DNA from 4 places in the Rahnella sp. EDr1-12 genome. Region 1 is predicted to be linked to each of the others. Evidence: predicted binding sites of a transcription regulator. Region 1 holds the regulator's gene; each other region holds the start of a gene.
What was found. The regulator PurR, encoded in region 1, represses purine synthesis genes. The targets are predictions, from matches to a motif close to CANGCAAACGTTTGCNTG.
Positions count from the first base shown of each region.

Region 2: the regulator PurR is predicted to act here: its motif matches at 3,001-3,018, upstream of purL (phosphoribosylformylglycinamidine synthase).
Region 3: the regulator PurR is predicted to act here: its motif matches at 4,817-4,834, upstream of ACO0U8_RS10985 (amino acid aminotransferase).
Region 4: the regulator PurR is predicted to act here: its motif matches at 3,398-3,415, upstream of pyrD (quinone-dependent dihydroorotate dehydrogenase).

Region 1 is NZ_JBLZNY010000001.1:529,796-537,222, reverse strand. Features, by position in the region: gene ACO0U8_RS02365 (MATE family efflux transporter) at 1-423, opposite strand, end outside; gene ACO0U8_RS02360 (riboflavin synthase) at 678-1,331, shown strand; gene cfa (cyclopropane fatty acyl phospholipid synthase) at 1,410-2,561, opposite strand; gene punC (purine nucleoside transporter PunC) at 2,912-4,123, opposite strand; gene punR (DNA-binding transcriptional activator PunR) at 4,260-5,165, shown strand; gene purR (HTH-type transcriptional repressor PurR) at 5,363-6,388, opposite strand; gene ACO0U8_RS02335 (YnhF family membrane protein) at 6,722-6,811, shown strand; gene ACO0U8_RS02330 (C40 family peptidase) at 6,974-7,427, opposite strand, start outside.
Region 2 is NZ_JBLZNY010000001.1:1,320,093-1,327,519, forward strand. Features, by position in the region: gene purL (phosphoribosylformylglycinamidine synthase) at 1-2,904, opposite strand, end outside; gene mltF (membrane-bound lytic murein transglycosylase MltF) at 3,183-4,643, shown strand; gene tadA (tRNA adenosine(34) deaminase TadA) at 4,655-5,173, opposite strand; gene yiaY (L-threonine dehydrogenase) at 5,506-6,657, shown strand; gene yfhb (phosphatidylglycerophosphatase C) at 6,765-7,403, opposite strand; gene ACO0U8_RS06245 (PTS transporter subunit EIIC) at 7,408-7,427, opposite strand, start outside.
Region 3 is NZ_JBLZNY010000002.1:316,998-324,424, forward strand. Features, by position in the region: gene pncB (nicotinate phosphoribosyltransferase) at 360-1,565, shown strand; gene asnS (asparagine--tRNA ligase) at 1,842-3,242, shown strand; gene ompC (porin OmpC) at 3,543-4,655, shown strand; gene ACO0U8_RS10985 (amino acid aminotransferase) at 4,900-6,090, shown strand; gene ACO0U8_RS10990 (MBL fold metallo-hydrolase) at 6,171-6,818, opposite strand; gene ACO0U8_RS10995 (YcbK family protein) at 6,870-7,421, opposite strand.
Region 4 is NZ_JBLZNY010000002.1:306,190-313,616, forward strand. Features, by position in the region: gene rlmKL (bifunctional 23S rRNA (guanine(2069)-N(7))-methyltransferase RlmK/23S rRNA (guanine(2445)-N(2))-methyltransferase RlmL) at 1-266, opposite strand, end outside; gene ACO0U8_RS10925 (YcbX family protein) at 377-1,480, shown strand; gene ACO0U8_RS10930 (cell division protein ZapC) at 1,550-2,098, opposite strand; gene pyrD (quinone-dependent dihydroorotate dehydrogenase) at 2,285-3,295, opposite strand; gene ssuE (NADPH-dependent FMN reductase) at 3,608-4,189, shown strand; gene ACO0U8_RS10945 (sulfonate ABC transporter substrate-binding protein) at 4,206-5,192, shown strand; gene ssuD (FMNH2-dependent alkanesulfonate monooxygenase) at 5,249-6,403, shown strand; gene ssuC (aliphatic sulfonate ABC transporter permease SsuC) at 6,415-7,206, shown strand; gene ssuB (aliphatic sulfonates ABC transporter ATP-binding protein) at 7,203-7,427, shown strand, end outside.

The sequences.
Region 1 (7,427 bases):
ATAGCCTGGCGCGCCCCACATAATGGCGTGCAGATAGCCGATGGCTTTTCGTTGAAGCTCAGGGTCAATGTTATGCATCAGACCAATGATCTGATCGCAGTGATAAAGTACGGCGATGATCAGCACTGAAACACCGGAGGCCAGCCAGAAACCTTGCTGCACCTGATGTCCGATTTTATCCCGTCGTCCCGCGCCGTTGAGATGCGCAATGGTCGGTGTGAGCGAAAGCAATAAACCGTGACCGAATAGGATGGCCGGTAACCAGATGGAGGTCCCGACGGCGACGGCAGCCATATCCGTCGCGCTGACTGAACCGGCCATTATTGTATCCACCACACCCATGGATGTCTGGGCTATTTGCGCAAGGATGACCGGGATGGCAAGTGCTAATAACACCCGCGCTTCTGCGAGGTACTTCTGCACAGATACACCTTTATTGTTGATTATTTTGAATAAAAAAACGCCATTTAAGGCGACATTGACGTGTAGAGAATAGCCAGAAGATTGTACCTTTTCAGTATTTTTAAGCAAACGATGCGGTTAATGGTTGGTTAAATAATGAGATCCCCGGAACCGGTGCTATTTGTGCCGCAGAGATTTGGCTTTCAATTAAATCTGCGGCAAACTGGCGGCAGCGTTGTCTTAATACAACAGATTTCAGAATTGAGGAAAGGGCTATGTTTACCGGAATTGTTCAGGGTACCGGAACGGTTGTATCGATTGATGAAAAACCGAATTTCCGTACCCATGTTGTACGCATGCCAGAGGATATGCTGGATAATCTTCAGCTCGGCGCTTCGGTATCGCACAACGGCTGTTGCCTGACGGTCACGGAGGTACAGGGTGATCTGGTCAGTTTTGATTTGATGAAAGAGACTCTGCGGCTGACCAATCTTGGTGATTTACAGGTTGGCGATCTGGTCAATCTGGAGCGTGCTGCACGATTTAATGATGAAATCGGTGGCCATTTAATGTCAGGGCATATTATTTGTACTGCCGAAGTCGCAAAAATTCTCACCTCAGAAAATAACCGTCAAATCTGGTTCCGCATGCCGCATGAAGATTTGATGAAATATGTATTACATAAAGGTTATATCGGCATTGATGGTATTAGTCTGACCATTGGCGAAGTCACCCGCACTCGTTTTTGCGTGCATTTAATTCCTGAAACGTTGCAGCGCACAACATTAGGCGCCAGACGCCTTGGCGACAAAATTAATATTGAAATCGATCCGCAAACTCAGGCGATCGTCGATACGGTTGAACGTGTATTAGCCAGCCGCGAAGCGGCTATTGCGACGGCACAGGCGATGATTGAGAAAGCGGAATAATTGCATCGCACTTTCAGAAGTGAATAAAAAAATCCGGGCGCTTATGCCCGGATTTTTTATGTGTTGCGCTGCCATTAATTAACGCGGAACGCGCAGTCCACCGTCAACCCCTTCAGGGCTGAAGACCACTTGCCAAAGCTGAAGATCGCGCGCGCGGAAAGCCCCTGCGCAGGCGTTGAGGTAATACGTGAACATCCTGTGAAAGCGATCGCCGTAGCGCTCTGCCAATTCCGGCCAGTGAATCTGGAAACGTTCATGCCACGCCATTAACGTTCTGTCGTAATCTGCACCGATATTGTGCCAGTCTTCCATCACGAACAGGGATTCACTGGTGTGCGCAATCTGTTGAATCGATGGCAGACAACCGTTCGGGAAGATATATTTGTCGATCCACGGATCCACGCTCAGGTCGGTTTTATTTGAGCCGATGGTATGCAGCAGGAATATGCCGTCAGGCTTGATGTTGCGCTTCACGACATTGAAATAGGTCTGATAATTCTTCGGCCCAACATGCTCAAACATCCCAACCGACACAATGCGGTCAAACTGATCGTTCAGGTCGCGGTAATCCTTCAACAGAATCGTGACATCCAGCCCCTCACAACGTGCCTGTGCGAGCTTTTGCTGCTCAGCGGAAATGGTCACACCCACCACGCTGACCCCATAATGGCGCGCTGCATATTCAGATAATCCGCCCCAGCCGCAACCAATATCGAGCAAACGCAGCCCCGGTTTTAATTGCAGTTTGTCGCAGATCATTTTGAGTTTCGCTTCCTGCGCCTGCTCCAGGGTGGTGGCTTCTTTCCAGTAGCCGCAGGAATATTGCATATAGGGATCGAGCATGAGAGTGAATAAATCATTGCCCAGATCGTAATGCTCTTTACCGACAATCCACGCGCGTTTACGGGATTGCAAATTGGTGAGACGTGCTGCTGCGATGCGTAATGTGTCTTTAAAATGGTGGGGAAGTTTATCTTCTAAACCGGCTCGCAAAACGCGCTGGAAAAAGATATCCAGACGTTCACACTCCCACCAGCCATCCATATAACTTTCACCCAAACCCAGAGAACCTTCCTGCAAAACACGCTTGAAGAAGTCAGTGTTTTTTACTTTAAGGTCAAAAGGGCGATTACCATTAATCTGGATGTCAGCGGAAGATAACATTTCGCTGACGATCCGATACCACTGATTATCCTGAATGCTTTGGTCTTCAATACACGATGAACTCATAGCTTCTCCATCACTTTCTCTTCTGACTTATTAACCTGCCGGGAAAAGCAAAGGCTATTTGTGCAGGTCTTTATGAGAACAGACGACTCAGCGCCCCGTCCGATATTCGACACCAACAGAGGAAATTTAGAGGAACCCCTGCAAACCAACAGGTTTACAGGTCAATCATCCTTGAAATAATAGTGTGACGCGATCCGCGTAGCACACAAAAGCTTGTAATAAAGATTTTGTAAAAGTGTTATTTTTAGAGGTTTTATTGAGTATAGGCTCGCCTGCATGCATTCTCAATAGTTAATCGACTTGAGCACTAATGACCTTTAAGTGATTGTAACTCAAGGTCATTATTGCGATCAGTGAGTAGAGCGTGCTTCAGTCTGCTGACAGGACTCTTCGCTGTCAGCCTGGCGTTTTGTTTGTCGCTGTGACAACCAGCGACCTAAAACTACCAAGATGAGTGTAGACAGCATGGTGGTAACTGTCGCCATAAGAGGTTGCGCAATAAATGCGGAAACCATCAGACTGGCAATAAAACATAGCCCTAACTGAAGGGTATTCTGCAACGCGGCGGCTTTGCCTGTATTAGCAGGAAATGGCATTAATGCATTTGCGACGACAATTGGATAGATTGCACCATTCACCAAAGCCATCAAACAGAACGGAATCAGCAGACTCACCAAACCGGCATCGGTGAACATCGCAATAACAAACAGCCAGACAACGCTCAGGCAATAACCTGCTAATAAAAATGGCAGAATTTTGTTGCCATCCATTTTGCTGATCATTAACCGGCAACCAAAACCCCCCAGCAGGAACGCGATTGTCTGCGGTACGTAGCTCAGGCCAATAACCGCCGGTGTGTAACCCATATCACTCAAAATGAACGGTGAACCGGTCAGCCATGCGAAAAAACCCGCAGAGCAGGCGGCGTAAATCATCACATTACCTGTGTAAATACGGGAAGTGAGCAAAGTACCAAAACCGGCTTTATTTTCGGGCGGATGTTCTGCGTGCTTTTTATCACGCAAGGTCAACGTGGTGATAAGGAGGATCACCGTAACCCCCGTCAGCAGAGCGAAAATCGCTTCCCAGTCAAAGTGATTCAGTACCCATGCGCCGAGCAGCGGTGCCAGAGCCGGCGAGAGTGCGACCAGCGGCATGATGCTGGCGAAGGTTTTTTTCGCCACATCCGGGGAGAAACGGTCAACGACGATCGCCTGCCATGTGACTGCGGCGGCACACACACCAACGGCCTGTAAGAAACGCAGCGCCAGCAGCGCACGCACATTTTCCACCCACAAAATACCCAGACAGCCAATGGCAAACAGCGTCAGGCCGATAATCAGCACCGGTTTACGGCCAATGCGGTCGGAGAGAGGGCCCCAGAGCAGTTGCCCGATCGCGAAACCGCCGAGGAAAATACTCAGGCTGGCGCTGATCATGCCCGGACTGGTCATCAGGCTGATTTGCATCGCGCTGAAGGCGGGAAGATACATATCTGTGGCTAAAAAGCCGAGCATGCTCAATCCGGCGAGATAGAGCATAAATCCAAAGGAGGGTTTCATTTTTGTCTCGTTAATTTATGTATTGCAGATGATGTGATGCAGAAAACAGTTGGGATGCAGAGTTTAACGCTTTGATAACAGTCTTGTGAAACGCTAATATTTGCAATCTGCTGTGAAAAATATTGAAGGCTAAGTGATGTGGTCAGAATACGCCCTTGAAGTAGTTGATGCGGTAGCACGTACCGGTAGTTTCAGCGCAGCAGCGCAGGATCTTCACCGTGTGCCTTCTGCCATCAGCTATACCGTTCGTCAGCTGGAGAACTGGCTGGCTGTTCCTTTGTTTGAACGGCGTCACCGTGACGTGGTGCTGACGCCTGCCGGAAAAGTTTTCGTTGATGAAGCACGGATTCTGACAAAAAAAATGATAGCTACGCGTCGGCAGTGCCAGCAGGTTGCAAACGGCTGGCGTGGCGAGTTGCGGGTGGCGGTAGACCGAATTGTGAAACCCGCCAGAACGCGGCGGCTGGTGCTCGATTTCTACCGTCATTTCCCCGATACGGAACTTATCATTCATTCCGAAGTATTTAACGGCGTCTGGGATGCGCTGGTCGATGGCCGCGCAGACGTGGCAATTGGCGCGACGCGGGCGGTGCCGGTGGGCGGGCGTTTCAGTTTTCGCGATATGGGTTTTATGGACTGGCACTGTGTCGTCAGCCCTCAGCATCCGCTTGCGCAACTTTCCGGCGCACTGAACGATGACCAACTGCGGCCTTATCCGGCGCTGTGTCTGGAGGATACTTCGCGCACCTTACCCAAGCGTGATACCTGGACGCTGGATAATCAGCGGCGCCTGGTCGTGCCTGACTGGACTTGTGCGCTGGAATGTCTGAGCGAAGGTTTATGCGTAGGGATGATGCCGGTTCATCGCGTGAGTCATCAGATTGAACAGCAAAAATTACAGGTTCTGGCGCTGGAGAATACGTTCCCTGACAGCCCGTGTTGCCTGACGTGGGATCAGAGTAATTCCTCTCCTTCGCTGGCCTGGCTGCTGGAATACATGGGCGATACAGAAACGATGAATCAGGAATGGTTACGGGATTAGAAAAAAAACATCCACCTCTATGTGAGGCGGATGTTGGCTGGTGTGATAAATGTTTGGTCAGAACGTAACTCTTACCCCCGCATTGGCCTGCCAGGAGTTAATACCCTCATCGTCGCTGCTTAAACGCTGCTGATACCGGAAGCCAGTATTGATCGGGACGAGAAAAAACGCCTGCACAGGCAGGCGTCAGATTTTTGTTAACGGCGATAATCGCGGAAAGGGCCGTCGGCTACTGACCGGCGCTCGACCAGTTTGGGATGGACCTCAATGGTCTGTGATTCTTCGCGTTTGCTGATAATTCTGTCCAGCAGCATGGTAAACGCCATTTCGCCCAGACGCTCTTTCGGCTGATGCACAGTGGTTAATGCCGGAGAGAAGTAACGCGCATTTCGCACATTGTCATATCCGATCACCGAAATATCCTGCGGTACGCGTAAACCGAGCTCATCTGCCGCACAGATAGCCCCCATCGCCATCACATCACCGCCACAGAAAACAGCGGTAGGGCGCTGTTTCTGCATCAGGATTTTGTGCATCGCCTGATAACCCGATTCCGGTTCGAAATCACCCTGAACCACCCACTCTTCGCGCAGAGGAATGTTGGCTTCGTTCAGCGCCTTGACGAAACCCTGGAAACGACCGCCACCGGTATTACGCGCCAGTTGCCCTGGGATCACGCCAATATCACGATGCCCGCGTTCAATCAGATAACGACCGGCCATATAACCGCCTTCAAAGGCGTTATCGATAATGCTGTCAGTGAAGTTTTTGCGCGCCTCGCCCCAGTCCATGACGACCATCGGAATGGAGCGGTATTCTTCCAGCATATTCAGCAGTTCATCCGGATATTCCGCGCACATTACCAGCAAGCCGTCGACGCGTTTTTGCGCCAGCATTTGCAGATAGGCCTGTTGTTTCTCCAGATTATTATGCGAGTTACACAAAATCAGCGTGTAGCCTTTGGAGAAACAGCTGTTTTCAACGGCTTCAATGACTTCGGCAAAGTAGGGCGCTTCACTTGAGGTCGCCAGCAGGCCAATGGTTTTGGTGTTATTGACCTTAAGGCTGCGCGCAACGGCGCTTGGCGAGTAGTGAAGCTCTTTAATAGCCAGCAGAACCGCGGTTTTGGTGTCTTCGGCGACGAAACGTGTTTTATTGATGACGTGCGACACGGTTGTGGTGGAAACGCCAGCGCGCTTAGCGACATCTTTAATCGTTGCCATGTAAACAATGACTCCTGAACTCACGTGTTTCAGCACGTTAGCATTATGTTAATCGTTTGCTTGCGTGGATTTCACTGCGGACTTTTAAAAAGGCAGTGAAATCGTTGGGTGGATTCGTCAGAGTGAGGCGCAAAACGCTCTCGGGTGAAATCGACCGGCACACAGGCGTGGTAACCGACAATTTTCTCTTATAATGCAGCAAAGTGGAAGTGTTATTGTGGAATATCGCGCATGAATCAACGCGGGATTTTAGCGATGAAGTATGAGAAAATGCGTTGGCACACATTTTATGTGGCTTAATGAAACGCCACAATTGATCCGTAAGGGGGTTTTATGGACAGTAATCTGAAATTGTCGTTGATTACCACCGTTTGCGCGTTGCTTATGATTATCGCTTTCAGCTTCACCGCAGTGATGAACTAAAAGCTCTGTCATCGGGCAACAAAAAGGGCGAACCCTGATACAGGGATCGCCCTTTTCAATTTTGCACACTGACCTTTTCGCCGACATTCTTCCCTGCACAAACGCTTCGTTAAATGCTATTCAGTGATGATTAGCGGAACTTCAAATTTAACGAACTGCTTATTATCGGATCGTTTTCGGGGTCATTACCCGACGTGCACCTACATAATGATCTTGCCAGTAATCGTCGCCCAGTGAGGTAATTTTGATGTCTTCACCGGTACGCGGAGACTGAATAAACTTGCCGTTACCTACGTATACCCCGACATGGTCCGCGGCACCACGGTTATTAATTCTAAAGAAGACCAGATCGCCGGACTCCAGTTCACCGCGTTTCACCGGTGCGGCATCGCGCAGGTGGTACATCTCGTTGGCAGTGCGTGGCATTTTGATACGAATCAGATCTTTATACGCGTAATACACTAAACCACTGCAATCGAAACCGGTATTGGGGGAGGTTCCACCCCAGCGATAAGGTTTGCCGACCTGGTGCATCAGCTTGGTCATCGCCGTTTGCTGAGCATGCTGATAACGTTTCTTGTGGGTTGCGCTTAACGTAATGGGCTTGCTGTCTTCT
Region 2 (7,427 bases), 790 kb from region 1:
AGAAATGATGAAGCGATCGCCGGTTTCTGCGGTGCCGAGATAATGTGTGCAATCCGCCAGACCAAAATCAGCCAGCGTTTTCTCAACCGCTTCACGGTCTGATGCACGCACCTGGATCACCGCGCCCAGTTCTTCGTTGAACAAGGCTGCCAGCGAATCGTTACCCAGCGCCGCGATATCGGCAGTCAGGCCGCAATGCCCGGCGAAGGCCATTTCAGCCAGCGTCACCAGCAGACCACCGTCGGAACGGTCATGGTAAGCCAGTAATTTTTGCTCAGACACCAGCGCCTGCATGGCGTTGAAGAAGCCACCCAGTTGCTCTGCGCTTCGCACATCAGCAGGCGTGTTGCCCAGCTGACGGTAAACCTGCGCCAGCGCCGTCGCACCCAGTGCGTTATGGCCGGCACCCAGATCCACCAGCAGCAGCGCGGTGTCACCTTTATCCGTGCGCAGTTGCGGCGTCACGGTGTGGCGCACGTCTTCAACGCGGGCAAATGCCGTAATCACCAGAGAAAGAGGTGAGGTCATTTCGCGTTGTTCATTGCCTTCCTGCCAGCGGGTTTTCATCGACATGGAGTCTTTGCCCACCGGAATGGTGATGCCCAGCGCCGGACAAAGCTCTTCACCCACCGCTTTCACCGCGGCATATAACCCGGCATCTTCGCCAGGGTGACCGGCGGCAGACATCCAGTTCGCTGAAAGCTTAACGCGTTTCAGGCTGCCGATTTCGACAGCGGCGATGTTGGTCAGCGCTTCGCCCACGGCCATACGACCCGAGGCGGCGAAGTCCAGTAAGGCGATTGGCGCACGTTCGCCCAGTGACATCGCTTCACCGTGGTAGCTGTCGAGGCTGGCGGTCGTGACCGCGCAGTCAGCAACCGGGATTTGCCACGGCCCCACCATCTGGTCGCGCGCCACCATACCGGTGACGGTACGGTCGCCGATGGTGATCAGGAAGGTTTTCTCGGCAACCGCCGGCAGATGCAGAACGCGGTTTACCGCTTCAGCAATCTGAATATTTTCCGCATTCAGGTCGTCGCCGTTGGCTTTCAGCGTGGTGACGTCGCGGGTCATTTTTGGCGTTTTACCCAGCAGAACGTCGAGCGGCATATCAATCGGCTGATTGTCGAAATGGCTGTCTTCCAGAGTCAGATGCATTTCTTCAGTGGCTTCACCGATCACCGCGTAAGGTGCGCGCTCACGTTTACAGATGGCATCAAACTGCGCCAGCTGTGCCGGTGCGACGGCCATGACATAACGTTCCTGAGATTCGTTACACCAGACTTCCAGCGGGCTCATGCCAGGTTCGTCGTTGAGGATGTCGCGCAGCTGGAAACGGCCGCCACGGTTGCCGTCACTGACCAGTTCCGGCATGGCGTTGGACAAACCACCGGCACCGACGTCATGGATAAACAGAATCGGGTTGTCTTCGCCGAGCTGCCAGCAGCGGTCGATCACTTCCTGGCAACGACGTTCCATTTCCGGGTTATCGCGCTGTACGGAAGCAAAATCCAGATCCGCATCCGACTGACCTGAGGCCATCGAAGAAGCCGCACCGCCGCCCAGACCGATATTCATCGCCGGGCCGCCGAGCACAATCAGTTTCGCGCCAACGGTGATTTCACCTTTCTGCACGTGATCGGCACGGATGTTGCCGATACCCCCGGCCAGCATGATCGGCTTGTGGTAACCGCGCAGTTCAGGGCCGTTGTGGCTGTTGACGTTTTCTTCATAAGTACGGAAGTAGCCCAGCAGCGCCGGACGACCGAATTCGTTGTTGAACGCAGCGCCGCCCAGCGGGCCGTCGGTCATGATATCCAGCGCGGTCACGATACGATCCGGCTTACCGAAATCTTCTTCCCACGGCTGTTCAAAGCCCGGAATACGCAGGTTGGAAACGGAGAAACCGACCAGACCGGCTTTCGGTTTTGCACCGCGACCGGTTGCGCCTTCGTCACGGATTTCACCGCCGGAGCCGGTTGCCGCACCCGGCCAGGGAGAAATCGCCGTCGGGTGGTTATGCGTTTCGACCTTCATCAGAATGTGCGCCTGCTCCTGATGGAAATCGTACAGGCCATCTTTCGCATCGGCGTAAAAACGACCGACCTGCGAACCTTCCATCACGGCGGCGTTGTCTTTATACGCGGACAGCACGTGATCGGGCGTCTGTTCGAAGGTGTTCTTGATCATCTTGAACAAGGATTTCGGCTGCGTTTCGCCGTCAATAATCCAGTCAGCGTTGAAGATTTTATGACGGCAGTGTTCGGAGTTAGCCTGCGCGAACATATACAGCTCGATGTCAGTCGGGTTGCGCCCCAACGACGTGAAGGCTTCCATCAGGTAATCAATTTCGTCCTGCGCCAGCGCCAGACCCAGTTTGATGTTGGCCGTTTCCAGCGCGCTGCGGCCTTCGCCGAGAATATCAACGTGCTGCACCGGCGCAGGCTGATGCTGTGCAAACAGCGCACTCGCGTCTTCCAGATTGCCGAAGAGTGTTTCCATCATCCGGTCATGCAATAAAGCGCCCAGCTGTGCCCACTGCGCTTCGGTCAGCTGCGGTGCCTGAACGTAGAAGGCCAGACCGCGCTCCAGACGCAGAACCTGCGACAAACCGCAGTTGTGTGCAATGTCAGTGGCTTTGGAAGACCAGGGAGAAATGGTGCCAGGGCGTGGCGTGACCAGCAGTAAACGACCGGTTGGAGCGTGTTCAGCGAGAGAAGGACCGTATTTCAGGAGGCGTTGTAACTTGGTTTGTTCGTCCGAACTCAGCGGCGCGCTGACATCGGCAAAGTGTACATATTCGGCGTAGATATCGCTGACCGGAAGGCGGGCATCCTGACAGCGGGACAACAATTTGTTAATGCGAAAAGCCGACAAAGCGGGCGAACCACGCAGTATTTCCATAATCACAGATCTCTCGTCTTCGAAGACACTGACCACAGTGCTTCATTGGGCGCAACAGGGGGAAAACGCGGCCTATTATAAAGAAAGCCTTCGCCTGACGAAACCGTTTGCGCAGTGAATATTGATATTCATTTATAGGCAGGCATTTCGTGCGGGTATTATGAATAAAGTTGCAGACTGTCGTTTTGTTGAGCAAAATGCGTCAGCACTGGGGATATAACCATACAAACTGCACAGCATATCGTAAAAAAACAAGAGCGCCGCAGCGAGATAACTATTTGAAGCGACTAAAATTTAATTATTTCCTCATGGGAATTGCCGCCCTGTTGCTGGCGCTGGCCTTATGGCCTGCCGTGCCGTGGCATCGGGGTGAAGGTGACCAGCTGGATCAAATAAAATCCCGTGGAGAATTGCGCGTCAGCACGCTCAATTCTCCACTGACTTTTATGGACTCACCGGAAGGTAATCTCGGCTTCGATTACGAACTGGCAAAACGCTTCGCAGATTATCTGGGGGTGAAGCTCGTCGTCTCTCAGCACACCACCGTCGACGCGATGTTCAACGAACTCGATCACGATAAAGCCGACATGCTGGCGTCCGGTCTGGTCTACAACAATGAACGGCTGAAAAACTACCGCGCCGGGCCGGAATACTATTCCATCTCCCAGCAACTGGTTTACCGGCAGGGCTCCGTCCGGCCAAAAAGTTTTGCCGACATTAAAGGCACGCTGGTGGTTTCCGCCGGAACCGCGCACATCCCGACACTGGAAGCCGCAGGCAAAAAATTCCCCAACCTGACGTGGAGCACCACTGACAAGATGTCGCCACGCGACCTTCTGCAGCAGGTGGAAAATGGCAAACTGGATTACACGCTGGGCGATTCAGTGACTATCGCGCTGATGCAGCGTGTCTATCCACGTCTTGCCGTCGCGTTTGACGTTACCGAAGATGAACCCGTCACCTGGTATTACCGCAAGCAGCCCGACGACGACAGCCTGTCCGCCGCGATGCTCGACTTTTTCAGCCAGATTGCCGACGACGGCACTCTGCAAAAGCTCGAGGAGAAATACCTCGGCCACGTCGGCGATTTCGATTACGTCGATACACGCACTTTCCTGAACGCCATCGACAAAACGCTGCCTGACTTGCAGCCATTGTTCGAAAAATACGCGCAGGATATCGACTGGCGCTTACTCGCCGCCATCGCGTATCAGGAATCACACTGGGATCCGCAGGCCAAATCACCCACCGGCGTGCGCGGTGTGATGATGCTAACCCGTGCCACCGCCTCGGGGCTGGACGTGGATGACCGGACCGATGCTGAGCAAAGTATCCGTGGCGGCGCGCTCTATCTGTCGCGACTGATGGAGAAAATGCCGGACAGCATTCCGCAGGACGAGAAAATCTGGTTTGCCCTTGCCGCCTATAACATGGGTTACGGCCACATGCTGGATGCCCGCAAACTGACGGCGCAGCAGAAAGGCAACCCCGACAGCTGGGCGGATGTGAAGCAGCGTCTGCCTATGCTCAATCAGAAGCGCTACGCGGGCCGCACCACCTACGGGTATGCGCGCGGGACGCAGGCTTATAATTACGTGGAAAATATCCGCCGCTATCAGCTCAGTCTGGTGGGATATCTGACGGAAAAAGAGAAACAGCTGGCGCAGCAGGCGGCATTGCAGGCCCAGTTAGGCCAGGGCTATCCGGCGGTGGAAGCGAAGGAAGCGCTGGCAGAGTAAGGCAGGCGGGGTTATTTCGGCTCTGCGCCTTGTTCAGCAGCGCGTTGCGCCAGTCTGAGGGCTTTTTTCTGACTGCGACGATAACGGAAAAAAGCGCTCAGCTGTTCCGAACACGCCTGCGCCAGAACGCCGGAGGTGATCTCTATCTGATGATTCATGCCCGGATGGCGCAGCACGTCGAGCAGTGATCCGGCGGCACCGGTTTTAGCATCTGCCGCGCCATACACCACACGGCGGATCCGGCTGTGAATCATCGCGCCGGCACACATCACGCAAGGCTCCAGAGTGACATACAGCGTGGCATCGATCAGGCGATAGTTTTGCACCGCGCAGCCGCCCTGGCGCAACGCCATAATTTCGGCATGTGCAGTCGGATCGTGATGTCCGATGGAACGGTTCCAGCCTTCGCCAATGACCCGGTTATCCAAAACCAATACAGCGCCCACCGGCACTTCGCCTTCATCCTGCGCTTTCAGAGCCAGAGTCATGGCATATTGCATCCATTCTTCGTCACCATTTGTCTCGTTCATCACTGTCTCTGTCACTTCAACCTCAGTCAGTATTTCCTGCGGCCATTATACCTTTGTTCAGCCTCCCCGCCCACGCCAGCCAGGTGTATTCAGCCAAACAAAGGGATCTGATGAATGAGTAATATCTCTGATGGAGTTTACCTGATGCCACATCGCAGACTCGCTTTGAAAAACACTGAGCTAAACAGATAATAACCTTAATATTCATGAGGATTATCACTGGCTTTTTGCGATTAAAAACAGCAAATATTGCGTCAGATCAAATCGTGTTACCGGTAACAATCATAAGATTTCCTTGTACCCACTAAGAATTAACAATAAGGAAATACATTATGGCTACTGCAACTTTCTTTATCCCTTCTGTCAATGTCATCGGTTCCGGCGCACTCAGCGAGGCGGCCGCCGCCATCTCCCAACACGGTTTTCATCATGCATTGATCGTTACCGATAAAGTGTTATTCGATATCGGCGTCGTTAAACAGGTTCAGGAATTACTGGCGCAAAGCGATGTGCAAAGCAGCGTTTACCACGGTACGCACCCTAACCCAACCACCCGCAATGTGCGCGAAGGTCTGGACGTTCTGCAACGCGATGGCTGTGACTGCGTGATTTCACTCGGCGGCGGCTCTCCGCATGACTGTGCTAAAGGCATTGCGCTGCTCGCCACCAATGGCGGTGACATTAAAGATTATGAGGGCGTAGACCGCTCGGCAAAACCTCAGTTGCCGCTGATTTCCATTAACACCACAGCCGGTACTGCGTCAGAAATGACCCGTTTTTGCATCATCACTGATGAAGAACGCCACATCAAAATGGCTATCGTTGATAAAAACGTCACACCGCTGATGTCCGTCAACGATCCTCATCTGATGGTCGGAATGCCTAAAGGTCTGACGGCTGCCACCGGGATGGATGCCCTGACTCATGCCATTGAAGCTTACGTCTCCAGCGCGGCGAACCCGATAACGGATGCCTGCGCACTGAAAGCCGTCACCATGATTGCAGAGTCATTGCGTACCGCCGTGGAAGACGGCGCCAATATGCAGGCCCGTGAAAACATGGCTTACGCGCAGTTCCTCGCCGGAATGGCCTTTAACAATGCGTCACTCGGCTACGTGCATGCCATGGCGCATCAGCTTGGCGGTTTCTATAACCTGCCACACGGTGTTTGTAACGCTGTGCTGCTGCCGTTCGTGCAGGAATACAATGCCCGCGTCGCCAGCCCGCGCCTGAAAGAAGTGGCCGCGGCGATGCATATCGATGTGGCGGACATGAGTGATGAGCAAGGTGCCAAAGCCTGTATCGATGCCATCCGCCAGCTGGCACGCGACGTGGGGATCCCAGCGGGGTTGCGCGATTTGAAGGTGAAAGAGGAAGATTTTAATACGCTGGCGACCAATGCCCTCAACGATGCCTGTGCGCTGACTAACCCGATTCAGGGGACACATCAGGACATTGTCGGTATTTTTAAAGCAGCAATGTGATTCACTGAAAGAATTTCTCGAACTTGACGGGGGCGTTGAGGGAAAGAAAGTGCAGAAAAGGCCGGATAACCGGCCTTTTCTTTTTGCGCGAAACAGAACGTCACGCTTTACTCCAGCTGTTGTAATTCCCCCTGCTTGCTGACACGAAAGCGGTGCTCACAAAAGAACAGCAACGGATTGTCCTGTTTGCTGTCGCTGTAGCCGCTGTAGAGTTTCAGCGGCGAACCGATCCGGCTTTCCAGTTGCACAACCTTCTCTTCTCCCAGACAACGTAACGGCAACACCCATCCCCCTTTCGCACGGGCGATCCGGCTGCCCACCAGTTTTACCTGCGGCAGAAACAGCGACGTGTCATAAACCTGTCGCACCAGATTTTCCGGCGAGCCGGTGATAAGCCAAACCTCAGTGTCATCACTCTCGAGATATTCGCGCAGGCGCCGCTGCACAACCGGGAACTCCACCACCTTCTGGCGGAAGGCGTTAACAAACTGTAATTCCAGCGCCTTTAAACGCGCCTCGCTGTGCCCGAAAGTGATTGCCCACAGCAGCAGGCTCATAGGCCAGCGCGCGGCGCGCCCCTGAAAAAATAGCCCCAGCCCAATCAGCGGCAATAAGGGCACCACCAGAATCAGATTTTGCGGCATACGCCAAAGCAGGAAGCGCAGAAAGGAACCAAACATATCCTGCTGATGCAATGTGCCATCAAGATCAAAAAAAACTACCCGTTGGTCAGGCTTCGTAGTCAATCCGTTACTCCTCGGGATCGTTGA
Region 3 (7,427 bases), on a different contig from region 1:
TCTAACACAGGCATCAGGAAATCCCAGATTGTTGCAAGGTTGTGAGTTCGTATGCGCACCTTTCAACCAAAACACAGAGTTTTCCACAAAGTGAAGGGAAAGAACCCGGATTGGCGCGCAAGAATGTAATCAATTTGTGCCTTATTTATTGCGAAGAATGGCGTAAACAGCCTTTCAGGCCGCCTGTGAGCACATTTAAGCCTCGACCGATCGTGGACAATTATGATGTGATGTGGGTTCTTTAGCGGGATATTACGGTATACTTCACAGACTTTTGCTGTTTTATTCAGAACGTTTTTTTACGGAACGGTTGTTTGTGTTCAAACACTCAGTTTCTGACGAGGATGCTGTAAAGCGCTATGACTCCATACGCCTCCCCGATTTTGACTTCGCTGTTAGATACCGATGCCTACAAGCTTCATATGCAGCAAGCGGTTTTCCATCGCTATCATCATATCAACGTGGTGGCCGAATTCCGGTGCCGTGGCGATGAACTGCTGGGCGAATACGCCGACGACATCCGTCAGCAAATCCAGTTGATGAGCGAACTGGCGCTGACAGACGATGAGTTTACTTATCTCTCCGGGCTGCCGTTCTTCACGCAGGACTACCTCAGCTGGCTGAAAACGTTCCGCTATAATCCGCAACATGTCACGGTTTCTGACCGCGACGGGCATCTGCATGTGCGCATCGAAGGGCCATGGCGCGAAGTGATCATGTGGGAAGTGCCCCTGCTGGCCGTGATCAGCGAAGTGGTGCATCGTCATCGTTCACCGCAGATCACCGCCGGGATGGCCGTGGAACAACTGCGCATGAATCTGGCCAGCTTTAGTGAACAAGCCGCTGATGTTGATCTTTCCGCTTTCCGTCTGATGGATTTCGGTACACGCCGTCGTTTTTCAGGTGAGGTGCAGGAAGCCATTGTCAGTACCCTCAAAAACGAATTCCCCTACCTGGTCGGCACCAGCAATTACGATGTCGCCCACAAATTGCAACTGGCTCCGGTCGGTACGCAGGCGCATGAATGGTTCCAGGCGCATCAGCAGATAAGTCCGGTGCTGGCCAACAGCCAGCGGGCAGCGTTGCAGGCCTGGCTGGATGAATATCCTGACCAACTCGGCATCGCCCTGACCGACTGCATTACCATGGATGCCTTTTTGCGGGATTTCGGGCCGAAATTTGCTAACGCCTATCAGGGCCTGCGCCATGATTCCGGGGATCCGTTTGAATGGGGTGAAAAGGCTATCGCGCATTATCATGCACTTGATATTGATCCGATGACCAAGACGCTGGTGTTCTCCGATAATCTCGATCTGGATAAAGCGCTGCATTTATATCGCCATTTTCACAAGCGTGTGAATCTGGTCTTCGGAATAGGAACGCGGCTGACCTGTAATATTCCCGGTGTGAAACCGCTGAATATTGTGATCAAGCTGGTGCAATGTAATGGTAAACCGGTGGCGAAATTATCCGACAGCCCAGGTAAAACCATTTGTCAGGATAAAGCGTTCGTGAAAGCGCTGCGCAAAGCATTTGATCTGCCTCTGGTCAAAAAAGCCTCCTGATCTCCCCCCAACGCCGGATCGCAAACATCCGGCGTTTTGCTGCTTTTTTCCTCTCCTTCATTCTTTCCTTTATATAGATGATATTTAATTCGCTCGGCTTTCATTCATTCCATCCATAATTTCTGTTTATCGCAGGCCCGGCCTGATAATTCTTATCCCGCGACGATGATTTCTGCTTGTGTCCTGAGAAAGGCTAAGTAACATAGCAAAATCCCTTTTTACAGGGTGTCCATTATTTCTTAATCAACATCTGTATATAAAGAAAGAGAGAAATCTATGAGCGTTGTGCCTGTAGTCGACGTACTGCAAGGCCGTGCTGCGGTTGACAGTGAAGTCACCGTACGCGGTTGGGTACGTACCCGGAGAGATTCTAAAGCTGGTATCTCATTCCTCGCCGTTTATGACGGCTCCTGCTTTAATCCATTACAGGCCGTCGTCAATAATTCTCTGCCCAATTATCAGGACGATGTTCTGCACCTGACGACCGGTTGTTCTGTTGAAGTGACCGGCAACGTGGTGGCCTCCCCTGGCGAAGGCCAGAGTTTCGAACTGCAGGCGACCGCAATTAAAGTTGTAGGCTGGGTGGATGACCCTGATACCTATCCGATGGCAGCGAAACGTCACAGCATCGAGTATCTGCGTGAGGTGGCTCACCTGCGTCCGCGCACCAACCTGATTGGCGCAGTGGCTCGTGTGCGTAACACCCTGTCTCAGGCGATTCACCGTTTCTATCATGAAAACGGCTACTTCTGGGTGTCGACTCCGCTGATTACCGCATCCGATACCGAAGGTGCGGGTGAGATGTTCCGCGTATCTACACTGGATCTGCAAAACCTGCCGCGCACTGACAAAGGCGAAATCGACTTCAGCGAAGACTTCTTTGGTAAAGAATCCTTCCTGACCGTATCCGGTCAGCTGAATGGCGAAGCTTACGCTTGCGCACTCTCCAAGGTGTACACCTTTGGCCCGACGTTCCGTGCAGAAAACTCCAACACCAGCCGTCACCTCGCTGAGTTCTGGATGGTCGAACCGGAAGTGGCATTTGCCACGCTGGACGACATCGCCTCTCTGGCTGAAAACATGCTCAAATATGTTTTCCAGGCAGTATTGAACGAACGTTCAGACGATATGGCCTTCTTCGCTGAGCGCGTAGACAAAGATGCGGTTGCCCGCCTTGAGCGTTTTGTAACCTCCGATTTCGCGCAGGTGGATTACACCGAAGCAGTAGAAATCTTAATGAATTGCGGCCAGAAATTCGAAAACGCGGTTTCATGGGGTGTCGATCTTTCTTCCGAGCATGAACGTTATCTTGCTGAGCAACATTTCAAAGCGCCGGTGGTCGTGAAAAACTATCCGAAAGATATCAAGTCCTTCTACATGCGCCTGAACGATGATGGCAAAACAGTTGCCGCAATGGACGTGTTAGCACCGGGTATCGGCGAAATCATCGGCGGTTCACAGCGTGAAGAACGTCTGGACGTATTGGACGCACGAATGGTCGAAATGGGACTCAAAACTGAAGATTATTGGTGGTATCGCGATCTTCGCCGTTACGGCACAGTGCCTCATTCCGGCTTCGGTTTAGGCTTTGAACGTTTAGTGGCCTATGTCACCGGGGTTCAGAACGTTCGTGACGTGATTCCGTTCCCGCGCACACCACGTAATGCAACCTTCTAATAAATTAAACTATTTTTAATTTACAGAATAATTACAAAACTAAGGCCAGCATTGCTGGCCTTAGTCATTTTTAAAAATAGATCCCCGTCACAAAGTTCCCTAAAATACACATTTTGTAATACATTCTTTCCCGCTGAAACATATTTAGTAATTTAGTAGCATTTTCGCTGTAGATTAAGCGAACCTCGGATGGAATAGTGCGTTCAGACACAGGAGACACCAAACTTTCATGAATAGTTCCCCAAAGAATTATTGACGGCAGTGGCAGGTGTCCGAATAAAACCAATGAGGGTAATAATAATGATGAAGCGCAACATTCTTGCAGTAGTAATCCCAGCATTGTTAGTAGCTGGCGCAGCTAATGCAGCAGAGATCTATAACAAAGACGGCAACAAACTGGATTTGTACGGTAAAGTTGACGCACGCCACAACTTCTCTGATAACGCCAGCGATGATGGCGACCAGACTTATGTTCGTTTCGGCTTCAAAGGCGAAACCCAAATTACTGACCAACTGACCGGTTACGGCCAGTGGGAATACAACGTTCAGGCTAACCATGCAGAAAGCGCTGGTGACGAAGGCAACAAAACTCGTCTGGGCTTCGCAGGTCTGAAATTTGGCGATGCAGGTTCATTCGACTACGGTCGTAACTACGGCGTAATCTACGACGTAATGTCCTACACCGACCAATTGCCAATCTTTGGTGATGACACTATGTACCAGAACAACGACAACTTTATGGTTGGTCGTGGTAATGGTATGGCAACTTACCGTAACAGCAACTTCTTCGGTCTGGTTGATGGCCTGAGCTTCGCTGTTCAGTACCAGGGCAAAAACGACGAAGGTCGTGATAGCCGTGGCCCAATTGATTCCAATGGCGACGGCTGGGGTACTTCTGCAGCATACGCACTGGGCAACTCCGGTGTTAGCCTGACAGGTGCTTACTTCTCTTCTAACCGTACCTCTACTCAGAAAGCAGACGGTAACGGCGACAAAGCTGACGCATATGCATTCGGCGCGAAATACGACGCTAACAACCTGTACCTGGCAACCTTCTACGGTGAATCACGCAACACCACCGATTACGGCAACCCAGCTGCAATTGCTAACAAAACTCAGAACTTCGAAGTGGTTGCACAGTACCAGTTCGACTTCGGTCTGCGCCCATCAATCGCTTACCTGCAGTCTAAAGGCAAGCAGCTGAACGGCTTCACCGACAACGGCTCTACTTACACCGGCGGCGATGCTGACCTGGTTAAATACGTAGAAGTTGGTACTTACTACTACTTCAACAAAAACATGTCTACCTACGTTGACTACAAAATCAACCTGCTGGACGACAACAGCTACACCAAAGCCGCCGGTCGCAGCACCGACGACACTGTGGGTGTTGGCTTGCAATACCAGTTCTAATATCACTTAACGATGCACTTACGGGTGCATCAAAGTGGATATCAAGGCAGAGCTTCGGCTCTGCCTTTTGCATTTATGTCTTCCTGAAAAGCCTCTTTCCCCGCGGCTTGCCATAAAATATTTTAATCTCGGATTCGCCCTCACAACTCTGCTTACTTTTTCCCGCAAACGGTTGGCAAATAACCCTCTCTGGCGTTACCCTTAAAGCCTCTTTCGCACTATCAGGCTAATGGAAATTTCCAACATGTTTGAAAAAATCACAGCAGCACCCGCCGATCCTATTCTGGGTCTTTCCGATCTTTTCCGCGCTGACGACCGCTCTGATAAAATCAATCTTGGGATTGGTGTTTATAAAGATGAAACCGGTAAGACGCCGGTTCTGGCCAGCGTGAAAAAAGCCGAGCAATTCCTGTTGGAAAATGAAACGACGAAAACCTATCTGAGCATCGACGGGTTGCCTGATTTCGCACACTGCACGCAGGAATTGCTGTTCGGAAAAGACAGTGCCGTGATCGCGGAAAAACGCGCCCGCACCGCGCAGACCCCAGGCGGCACCGGCGCATTGCGTATTGCTGCTGATTTCATTGCCACGCAGACCAGCGCTAAACGCGTGTGGGTCAGTAACCCGAGCTGGCCAAACCATAAAGGCGTGTTTAATGCCGCCGGTCTTGAAGTCGCTGAATACAATTATTACGACGCGCCGAATCACACCCTTGATTTCGACGGTATGCTGAAAAGCCTGAGCGAAGCCCAGGCCGGTGACGTGGTGTTATTCCACGGCTGCTGCCATAACCCGACAGGTATCGATCCTACGCAAGCGCAGTGGGCGCAGCTGGCTGAACTCTCCGTCAGTAAAGGCTGGTTGCCGCTGTTTGATTTCGCCTATCAGGGCTTTGCCAAAGGTCTGGAAGAAGATGCGGGTGGCCTGCGCTTGTTCGTGGAAAAACACAAAGAGTTGCTGGTCGCCAGTTCCTACTCCAAAAACTTTGGCCTGTATAACGAACGAGTGGGCGCCTGTACTTTAGTTGCCGCAGATGCCGACACTGCAGATCGCGCCTTCAGTCAGGTGAAATCCGTTATCCGTGCAAACTACTCTAACCCACCGGCACACGGCGCAGCCGTTGTGGCGACCATATTGGGTAACCCTGCCCTGCGCACCTTGTGGGAGCAGGAACTGAGCGACATGCGCCAGCGTATCCACCGCATGCGTCAGTTGTTCGTCACCACCTTGCAGGAAAAAGGCGCTAAACAGGACTTTAGTTTTATTATCAATCAGAACGGCATGTTCTCTTTCAGCGGCCTGACCAAAGATCAGGTTTTGCGTCTGCGTGATGAATTCGGCGTTTACGCGGTGAATTCTGGCCGTATTAACGTGGCTGGTATTACGCTGGACAACATGGCTCCTCTGTGTGAAGCCATTGTCGCGGTCATCTAAAAGATAAGCAGCGCTGTTCCATTAAAAAAGCCCGTCAGGTGACTGACGGGCTTTTTGCTGTTCCCAATATGGCAGAAAAATTACCAGACCGGCAATTCATCCTGCAGGAACGGATTGGTTTTACGCTCATAACCAAAATCAGACATCGGGCCGTGACCGGGGATGAAAACAATATCATCGCCCAGTGGCAATAATTTGGTTTTGATAGAGTTGATCAGCGCCTGATGATCGCCGCGCGGGAAATCACTGCGGCCTACGCCACCTTTGAAAATCACGTCACCGGAAACGGCTAAACGCGCTTTGTCATTGATGAAGACAATATGCCCCGGCGTATGACCCGGACAATGCAGGACGGAGAGCGCTTCTTCGCCAACGCTGACGGTGTCGCCCTCTTCCAGCCAGGTGTCTGGCGTTAACGGGTCACAGTGTTCCAGTCCGAACATCTGGCTCTGAGCGGGCAGCCCATCCAGCAGGAATTGATCTTCTTTTTGCGGGCCGATCACTGGCACCTGATAATGTTCTGCCAGTTCAGCAGCGGCGCCGACGTGATCAAGATGTCCGTGAGTCAACAGGATCTGAGTGACCAGAACGCCCTGAGCGGAAACTTCGCGAATAATTTTGGCTGCTTCACCGCCCGGATCGACAAGCGCGGCCTGATTGGTTTTAGTACACCAGATCAATGAGCAATTTTGGCTGAAAGCCGTGACAGTAATGAGATGGGTTTTCATAGTGCTCCACAAAATGGCCTGTCCGTTTGTGCAGGCCACTAATGACACACATCACCAGGTCCGGGCAGGGCCGGTATCGATGTGCACAAAGTTACTTCGTGGATAATATCCTACACCACCCATCCGCATTTTTAATGCTGCTTTGCGGATATTACTCAGTTCAATGCCCTGGATGTGGAAATCCATTGCCTGCCCAAGCGTATGGTAGCTGTGTTTCGCTACCCCACTTCCTGGTTCGCGCATGCTGTTGTTGGTGGCCAGCGAACGGTAACCGGAAATCAGCTGAACGGGCTTGTTCGTTCCACCGAGCATGACCTGTAAACGATAAAGATGATCGAACAGAGCAGGATCAATGGACTTCACTTTTTCCGCGCGATAGTCCCTGAACAAATGATTTAACCGGGCCAATTCATCCTTGTTGTAACGCTTTCCATCAAAAAATTCAGTTTTGAGGGTTTCGCCGGTATTTAGATTGTTAACGACCAGAATACGCGGACGAGGAGTGGAAAGAGTGGCGAATGCACGACTCGGAAGTAATGCAATCCCCATAGCGGCACTGCCTAATGCCAGCCATTTACGGCGATGTTTGTCGATTTCATTCATGTACAG
Region 4 (7,427 bases), on a different contig from region 1:
TTATCAACGCTGAAAATTTCAGGCCAGTCGATGGCCATCACGCCAAGATAAAGATCTAAGTCACTGTGGACTTTAAATTCGTTCAGAGGCAGCAGGATGCGAGAAGCCAGGCGGCTCCACAGCAAGCTTTTATACATCAGGCGATCGTCACCTTCAAAATGCACCCCTCCCTGCACAACTTTGCAGGCTTGCGCGCCCAGCGTTTCCAGTTCGCTTTTTAACAGTTCTTCCAGTCCACGCGCCGTGCTGGCAAACAAAGAGTTCATATCGACATATCACCAAAAATAAAATTGTTGCGCATTATAGCTAATCCCGGGCGCTTGTCATAAAGTCTCTGGTTCTCTTTTAAGATCGAAAATCAGAGAGGCGATGTTAAGTGCCCATTCTTTCACGTTTATTTGTTCACCCGATAAAATCCATGCGTGGCCTGCAAGTGTCTCATTCGCTGGTCACCGCAACGGGTCTGGCGTTTGATCGCCAGTTTATGCTGACCGACCCTCAGGGCATGTTTATTACCGCCCGCCAGTATCCGAATCTGGTGTTGTTCATCCCGGTTCTGTTACCCGATGGCCTGATGATTGTCCCGCCGGAAGGTGAGAGCATCAGCGTCAAATTCAGTGAATTCAACGGCCAGAATCAGCCGACAGAAGTCTGGGGCAATCAGTTTACCTCACTCATCGCGCCAGAACCGGTAAATCGCTGGTTGAGTGGTTATTTAAAGCGTGATGTTCAGTTGCGCTGGGTAGGTGACGAACCGACCCGCCGGGTCAAAAAACATCCTGAAGTGCCGCTTTCGTTTGCTGACGGATTCCCGTATTTACTGATCAATGAAGCTTCGATGCAGGATTTACAACGTCGCTGTCCGGGTGGCGTCAGAACGGAGCAGTTCCGCCCTAATATCGTTGTGAGCGGCGCAGAAGCTTACGCCGAGGACACGTGGCAGACGATCCGTATCGGCGAAGTGATCTTCGATCTGGTTAAACCTTGCAGTCGCTGTATTTTCACTACCGTCAGTATTGAGCGAGGGCGTAAACATCCGGGCGGGGAGCCGCTGAAAACCCTGCAAAGCTACCGTACGGCCAGCGATGGCGATGTGGATTTCGGCCAGAACATGATTGCCCGCAATTCCGGTGTGATCCGCGCCGGCGACAGCGTGCAGGTCCTGACGACTAAACCGCCCCGCCCTTACGGCGCGGGTCAAGTGATTGAAAGTGTTGAAGCGCCTAAAAACAGCGTACAGACTCTGACCATTAATTATCAGGGCACCGAATTTACCGGCAACAATCAGCAGATTTTACTCGAGCAGCTGGAGTTACAGGGGTTACGCATCCCTTATTCATGCAGGGCGGGAATTTGCGGAGCCTGTAAAATGACGTTGAAAGACGGGCAGGTGTCACCGCTGAAAGAAAGTGCGGTAGGTAAAGACGGGACGATTCTGGCGTGCAGTTGTATTCCGGCCTCGGATATCGTGCTCAGCTAGAATTGTAGAGTTCGGAAATTTGAGATCGGAAAGAACAGGCGGTTTTATCAGAGCGTCGCTGATAAAGGATTACACCGCCTGGTCATACACATCGCGGCTGCTGGTCCTGATCGTTGCGGGCATCAAACGGTCATGCATGATTTTAATCGCATCCCCCAGCACCATGCCGCGCCCTGCCACTGTCAGCCTTTCCTGCGCCAGTAAGCACAAGCTCGCATTATCGCCTGATTCAACAATCAGCAGCGTGGCCTGTTCGCCGCTTTCCATCACCTGCACTTGTGCAAGCTGGCCGTTACCCGGCTGGAACGGACGCACCTGCTGACTGAAATGCCAGCTCTTGGGCATCAGCGGCTTTAAAAAACGAAAAGCGACCAGAGCATTTAATACTAATTCGGCGCGCTGTTCTGCCCCGAGTTTAATCTGTTTACATTGTTCTTCGAAATCGAAATACAGCGCCGCATCATCGACACAAAAAGTCATTTCGCCAAAAGCATCAGGCGTGAGCATTTTAGCCGGAAAACGGGAACGGAAAATCATGCCATTGGCGAGATCCAACATCAGTCGGTCATGTTCAGCATCAAAATACCAACGCCAATTATCATCTGGTTTGATTTTCATTTCGTCATCCTGTTCACCCTCAATGCCCGCAATCTGACTTCATTACCTGCTATCCCGATAAGAATAGATTTTTTTATAATGAAAAGAAATCAGACAAATCCTGAGCCTTAATTAAACTCAGTGGACAAAATATAGACGAGCCGGGTTAATAAATAAACCCCTGACTCGTCATGAGGAAGAAAAATATTAGATGTGGGTAACAATATCTTTGATCAGACCAGGGCCTTTGAAGATAAATCCGGAATAGATTTGAATTAAGGATGACCCGGCAGCCATCTTTTCACGCGCCGCGGTTAATGAATCAATCCCGCCCACGCCAATAATAGGCAGACGACCTTGTAATTCATTCGACAACATGCGGATGATTTCTGTACTGCGAAGCTGCACCGGACGCCCGCTGAGGCCACCGACCTGCTCACAATAATTAAGCCCCTGAACGAGTTTACGATCGAGCGTGGTGTTAGTCGCAATTACGCCATCCATATTATGACGCACCAGACTGTCAGCTATTTGGATCAATTCTTCCTGAGAAAGATCGGGCGCGATCTTCACGGCAACAGGAACATATTTCTGATGACGCTGTTGGAGTTCGAGCTGTTTATTCTTGATCGCTGCCAGTAAATCATCCAGCGCTTCGCCGTATTGCAGCGAACGTAATCCCGGTGTGTTGGGGGATGAAATATTCACGGCGATATAGCCCGCATACGGATATACCTTCTCCATACAGGTCAGATAATCGTCTTTGCCCTGCTCTACCGGCGTATCTTTATTCTTACCGATATTAATGCCGATGATGCCGCCAAAATGGGATTTTTTGACGTTATTGACCAGATTATCAACACCGTGGTTATTAAAGCCCATGCGGTTAATCAGGCCTTCCGCTTCCACTATACGGAATAAACGCGGTTTATCATTGCCGTCCTGCGCACGCGGGGTAACGGTTCCGACCTCAATAAATCCAAAGCCCATGGCACCAAACGCATCAATACATTCGCCATCTTTATCAAGACCGGCGGCCAGCCCTAGCGGGTTTTTAAAAGACAGCCCCATACAGTTCACCGGTTTCGTCGGTACTGACTGGCGGATCAAAAATTCAAGCGGTGTGCCGGAAATACGGCTCAGCTGACGAAAGGTTAACTCGTGGGCGCGCTCTGGATTGAGCTGAAACAGTGCTTTCCTGACAAGAGGATAATACATGGAGACTCCTGGATTCCCGGTGGCTAGACGGGGCAGTATTATCGACTAACCGCCGGTCAATTGGAAACGATAACCGGCCAATTGCAGTAATAAATGCCCACGCGCGCAAACGATTACTTTTTATTTACTTCTGATTCACGTTTTCCTCCGTTCCTGCCTCAGGGTGCCCCTCCCGCTGAGGGCGCTTTATCCGTTTTGCGACTATTGATAGCCAAAATTGAGATTTCCGCTCCGCCGCCTCTGCCTGTTACGTTAATTTCACTTTGTTAATGAAAATAATGGTTCTATAACTATTTGTTATAAGGAATAGAGATGCGCGTTATAACTCTGGCAGGCAGCCCGCGACAACCCTCCCGCTCTTCTTCCCTGCTGGCGCTCAGTCACCAGTGGCTGGCGAGCCGTGGCGTGGAGGTCTTCACCTACAATCTTCAGGATTTTTCCGCCGATGACCTGCTGTTTGCAAATTTCTCCAGCCCGCAGCTGAAACAACTGATTGCCGAGCTGGCTAGTGCAGATGGTTTGATTGTCGCGACGCCGGTCTATAAAGCGTCGTTTTCAGGTGCGTTAAAAACGCTGCTGGATCTGCTGCCGGAGCGCGCACTGGATCACAAAGTCGTTCTGCCCCTGGCCACGGCGGGTTCCATCGGCCACATGCTGGCGGTGGATTACGCACTCAAACCGGTGCTCGCTTCGCTGAAAGCGCAGGAAGTTCTGCAAGGTGTTTTCGCCGATGACAGCCTGATCACTGATTATCAAACGTTCCCGGCCACGCTGGACCCGGCCCTGGCCGAGCGTCTTAACGAATCGCTGGAAAACTTCTATCTGGCACTCAGCCGCCGCCGTCCGGTTGCCACGCCCGCAGCCTCTCTTTCAGCGCAAGTTCTGCGCGTCTGACAAAAAGGAATTCGCCATGACTGCGTCATTTTCGTTCTCTTTATCGTCTCTTCGCCGTCTGCCGGTGGTCGCCAGCTTGCTCACCAGCCTGCTCCTCAGCGGTCACGCGGTGGCTGACGAAAAGGCGCCGGAGCAACTTCGCATCGCCTATCAGAAAGGCTCGGTTGGCCTGGTGCTGGCAAAATCGCACAAATTACTGGAAACACGTTTTCCGAATACCAAAATCACCTGGATTGAGTTCCCGGCCGGGCCGCAAATTCTGGAAGCCCTTAACGTCGGCAGTATCGATTTAGGCGGCACCGGTGATCTCCCCCCGTTGTTCGCTCAGGCGGCGGGTGCCGATTTGCTCTATATCGGTTCGGAACCGCCGAAGCCGAAAGCCGAAGTTATTCTGGTTGATGAAAACAGCCCGATCAAAAGCGTCGCCGATCTGAAAGGTCACAAAGTGGCGTTTCAGAAAGGCTCCAGCTCGCATAATTTGCTGATCCGCGCCCTGCAACAGGCCGGGCTAAAACTCAGCGATATTCAGCCGGTATACCTGACGCCAGCCGATGCCCGCGCCGCCTTCCAGCAACATGACGTGGATGCCTGGGCCATCTGGGATCCCTATTATTCCGCCGCACAGGTACAGGGAAATGTCCGGGTGCTGACCGATGGTTCCTCATTGCATCAGACCGGTTCGTTCTATCTGGCACCCAAGAAATATACCGAAGCCAATCCGCAGTTTATTCAACAGGTTCTGACGGTGTTAACGCAGGCGAATGCGCTGACCAAAACCGATCGTGAGCAAAGTATCAAACTGCTTTCCCAGTCGATGGGACTGCCCGAAAAAGTGGTTGCGTCATATCTGGATCATCTGCCGGATCTGCCGATTACGCCGGTCAGCGCTGAAACAGAAAAGCGCCAGCAGCAAACCGCCGATCTGTTCTATGAGAATCACATTTTACCTAAGCAGGTCGAGATCAAAGACCGCATCTGGAAACCGACCGTTCAGGCTAATTAATTATCTGACGACTTAACCGCCATCACGAGCGGAAACAAACGAGAGAGGAGTAACCCATGAGTCTCAACGTATTCTGGTTTTTACCTACCCACGGTGACGGTCGCTACTTAGGCACAGAAGAAGGTGCACGCGTCGTTGATCACGGTTATTTGCAACAAATTGCGCAAGCGGCTGACCGCCTCGGTTTCGGCGGCGTATTACTGCCGACCGGCCGTTCCTGCGAAGACTCATGGTTAGTGGCTGCTTCACTGATTTCTGTCACGCAACGCCTGAAATTCCTGGTGGCGCTGCGTCCTGGCATTATTTCCCCGACACTGGCCGCACGTCAGGCGGCGACGCTTGACCGGCTTTCCGGCGGCCGGGCACTGTTTAATCTGGTTACCGGAGGCGACCCGGCCGAGCTGGCTGCCGAAGGTCTGCACCTCAATCACAAAGAACGTTATGAAGCCTCGGCAGAATTCACCCGCATCTGGCGTCGTGTGCTGGAAGGCGAAACGGTGGATTACGAAGGCAAACATATTCAGGTGAAAGGCGCGAGCCTGATGCACCCGCCGGTTCAGTACCCTCGCCCGCCGTTGTATTTCGGCGGTTCTTCTGACGAAGCACAGGATCTGGCCGCAGAACAGGTGGAACTGTACCTGACCTGGGGCGAGCCGCCGGCGTTAGTGAAAGAGAAAATCGAGCAGGTGCGCGCGAAGGCCGCCGCAAAAGGCCGCACGGTGCGTTTCGGCATTCGTCTGCATGTGATTGTGCGCGAAACCAATGAGGAAGCGTGGCGCGCCGCCGACAAGCTGATCGCAAACGTTGATGATGAAACCATTCAACGCGCACAGGCCGCGTTTGCCAAAACCGACTCCGTCGGCCAGCACCGCATGGCGGCTTTGCACGGCGGCGATCGCAATAAACTGGAAATTTATCCGAATCTTTGGGCCGGTATTGGTCTGGTGCGTACCGGTGCAGGCACTGCGCTGGTCGGCGATGGTCCGACCGTTGCGGCGCGGATGCAGGAATATGCCGATCTGGGCATCGACACCTTTATTTTCTCCGGCTATCCGCATCTGGAAGAAGCGTACCGCGTCAGCGAACTGCTGTTCCCGCATCTGGATCTGGCGAAACCGGAAGACGAGAACGTGGTGAAGAAAGCCATTTTGCCGCGTGGTGAACTGGTCGCTCACGACTTTGCCAATAAAAGCGTCACCCGTCAGCATTAAGGAGAACGGACATGAACGCATCACAACGCTGGCTGCACCGTATTTTGCCGTGGATTGTGCCGGTGGTGCTGATCGGGGGCTGGCAGGTGGCGGTCGAGGCGGGCTGGTTATCCAACCGCATCCTTCCTGCGCCCAGCGCCGTGGTCGAAGCCTTCTGGACCTTAGCGAAAAGCGGTGATCTTTGGCAAAACCTGAAGATCAGTACGTTTCGCGCGCTGACCGGTTTCGCCATTGGCGGCAGCCTGGGTTTACTGCTCGGCTTTATTACCGGACTCTCCCGCTGGGGCGAGCGTCTGCTCGACAGTTCACTGCAAATGCTGCGCAACATTCCCCATCTGGCGCTGATCCCGCTGGTGATTTTGTGGTTCGGCATCGACGAAACCGCCAAAATTTTCCTGGTGGCACTGGGTACGCTGTTCCCGATCTATCTCAATACCTATCACGGCATCCGCAATATTGACCGTGGTTTACTGGAGATGTCCCGCAGCTATGGGTTGTCCGGTTTTCCGCTGTTTATTCAGGTGGTTTTACCGGGCGCACTGCCGTCCATTATGGTCGGTGTGCGCTTTGCGCTGGGTTTAATGTGGCTGACGCTGATTGTCGCCGAAACCATTTCTGCTAACTCAGGCATCGGCTATCTGGCGATGAATGCGCGCGAATTTTTGCAAACTGACGTTGTGGTCGTCGCCATCGTACTTTATGCCATCCTCGGCAAACTCGCCGATATTCTGGCCCGTCAGCTGGAAAGTGTCTGGTTGCGCTGGCACCCCGCTTATCAGAAAAAACAAGGAGACGCCGCATGAGCGCACCTGCACGCATACCGCAAGGCACGCCGGTCACATTGTCTGGCATCACCAAAAAATACGGCACCCGCACCGTGCTCAATGACATCAACCTGCGTATTCCTCCCGGCCAGTTTGTGGCGGTTGTGGGCCGCAGCGGTTGCGGAAAAAGTACGCTGTTGCGTCTTCTTGCCGGACTGGAAAAAACCACGCAGGGCGAACTGCTCAGCGCCAGCGCCCCG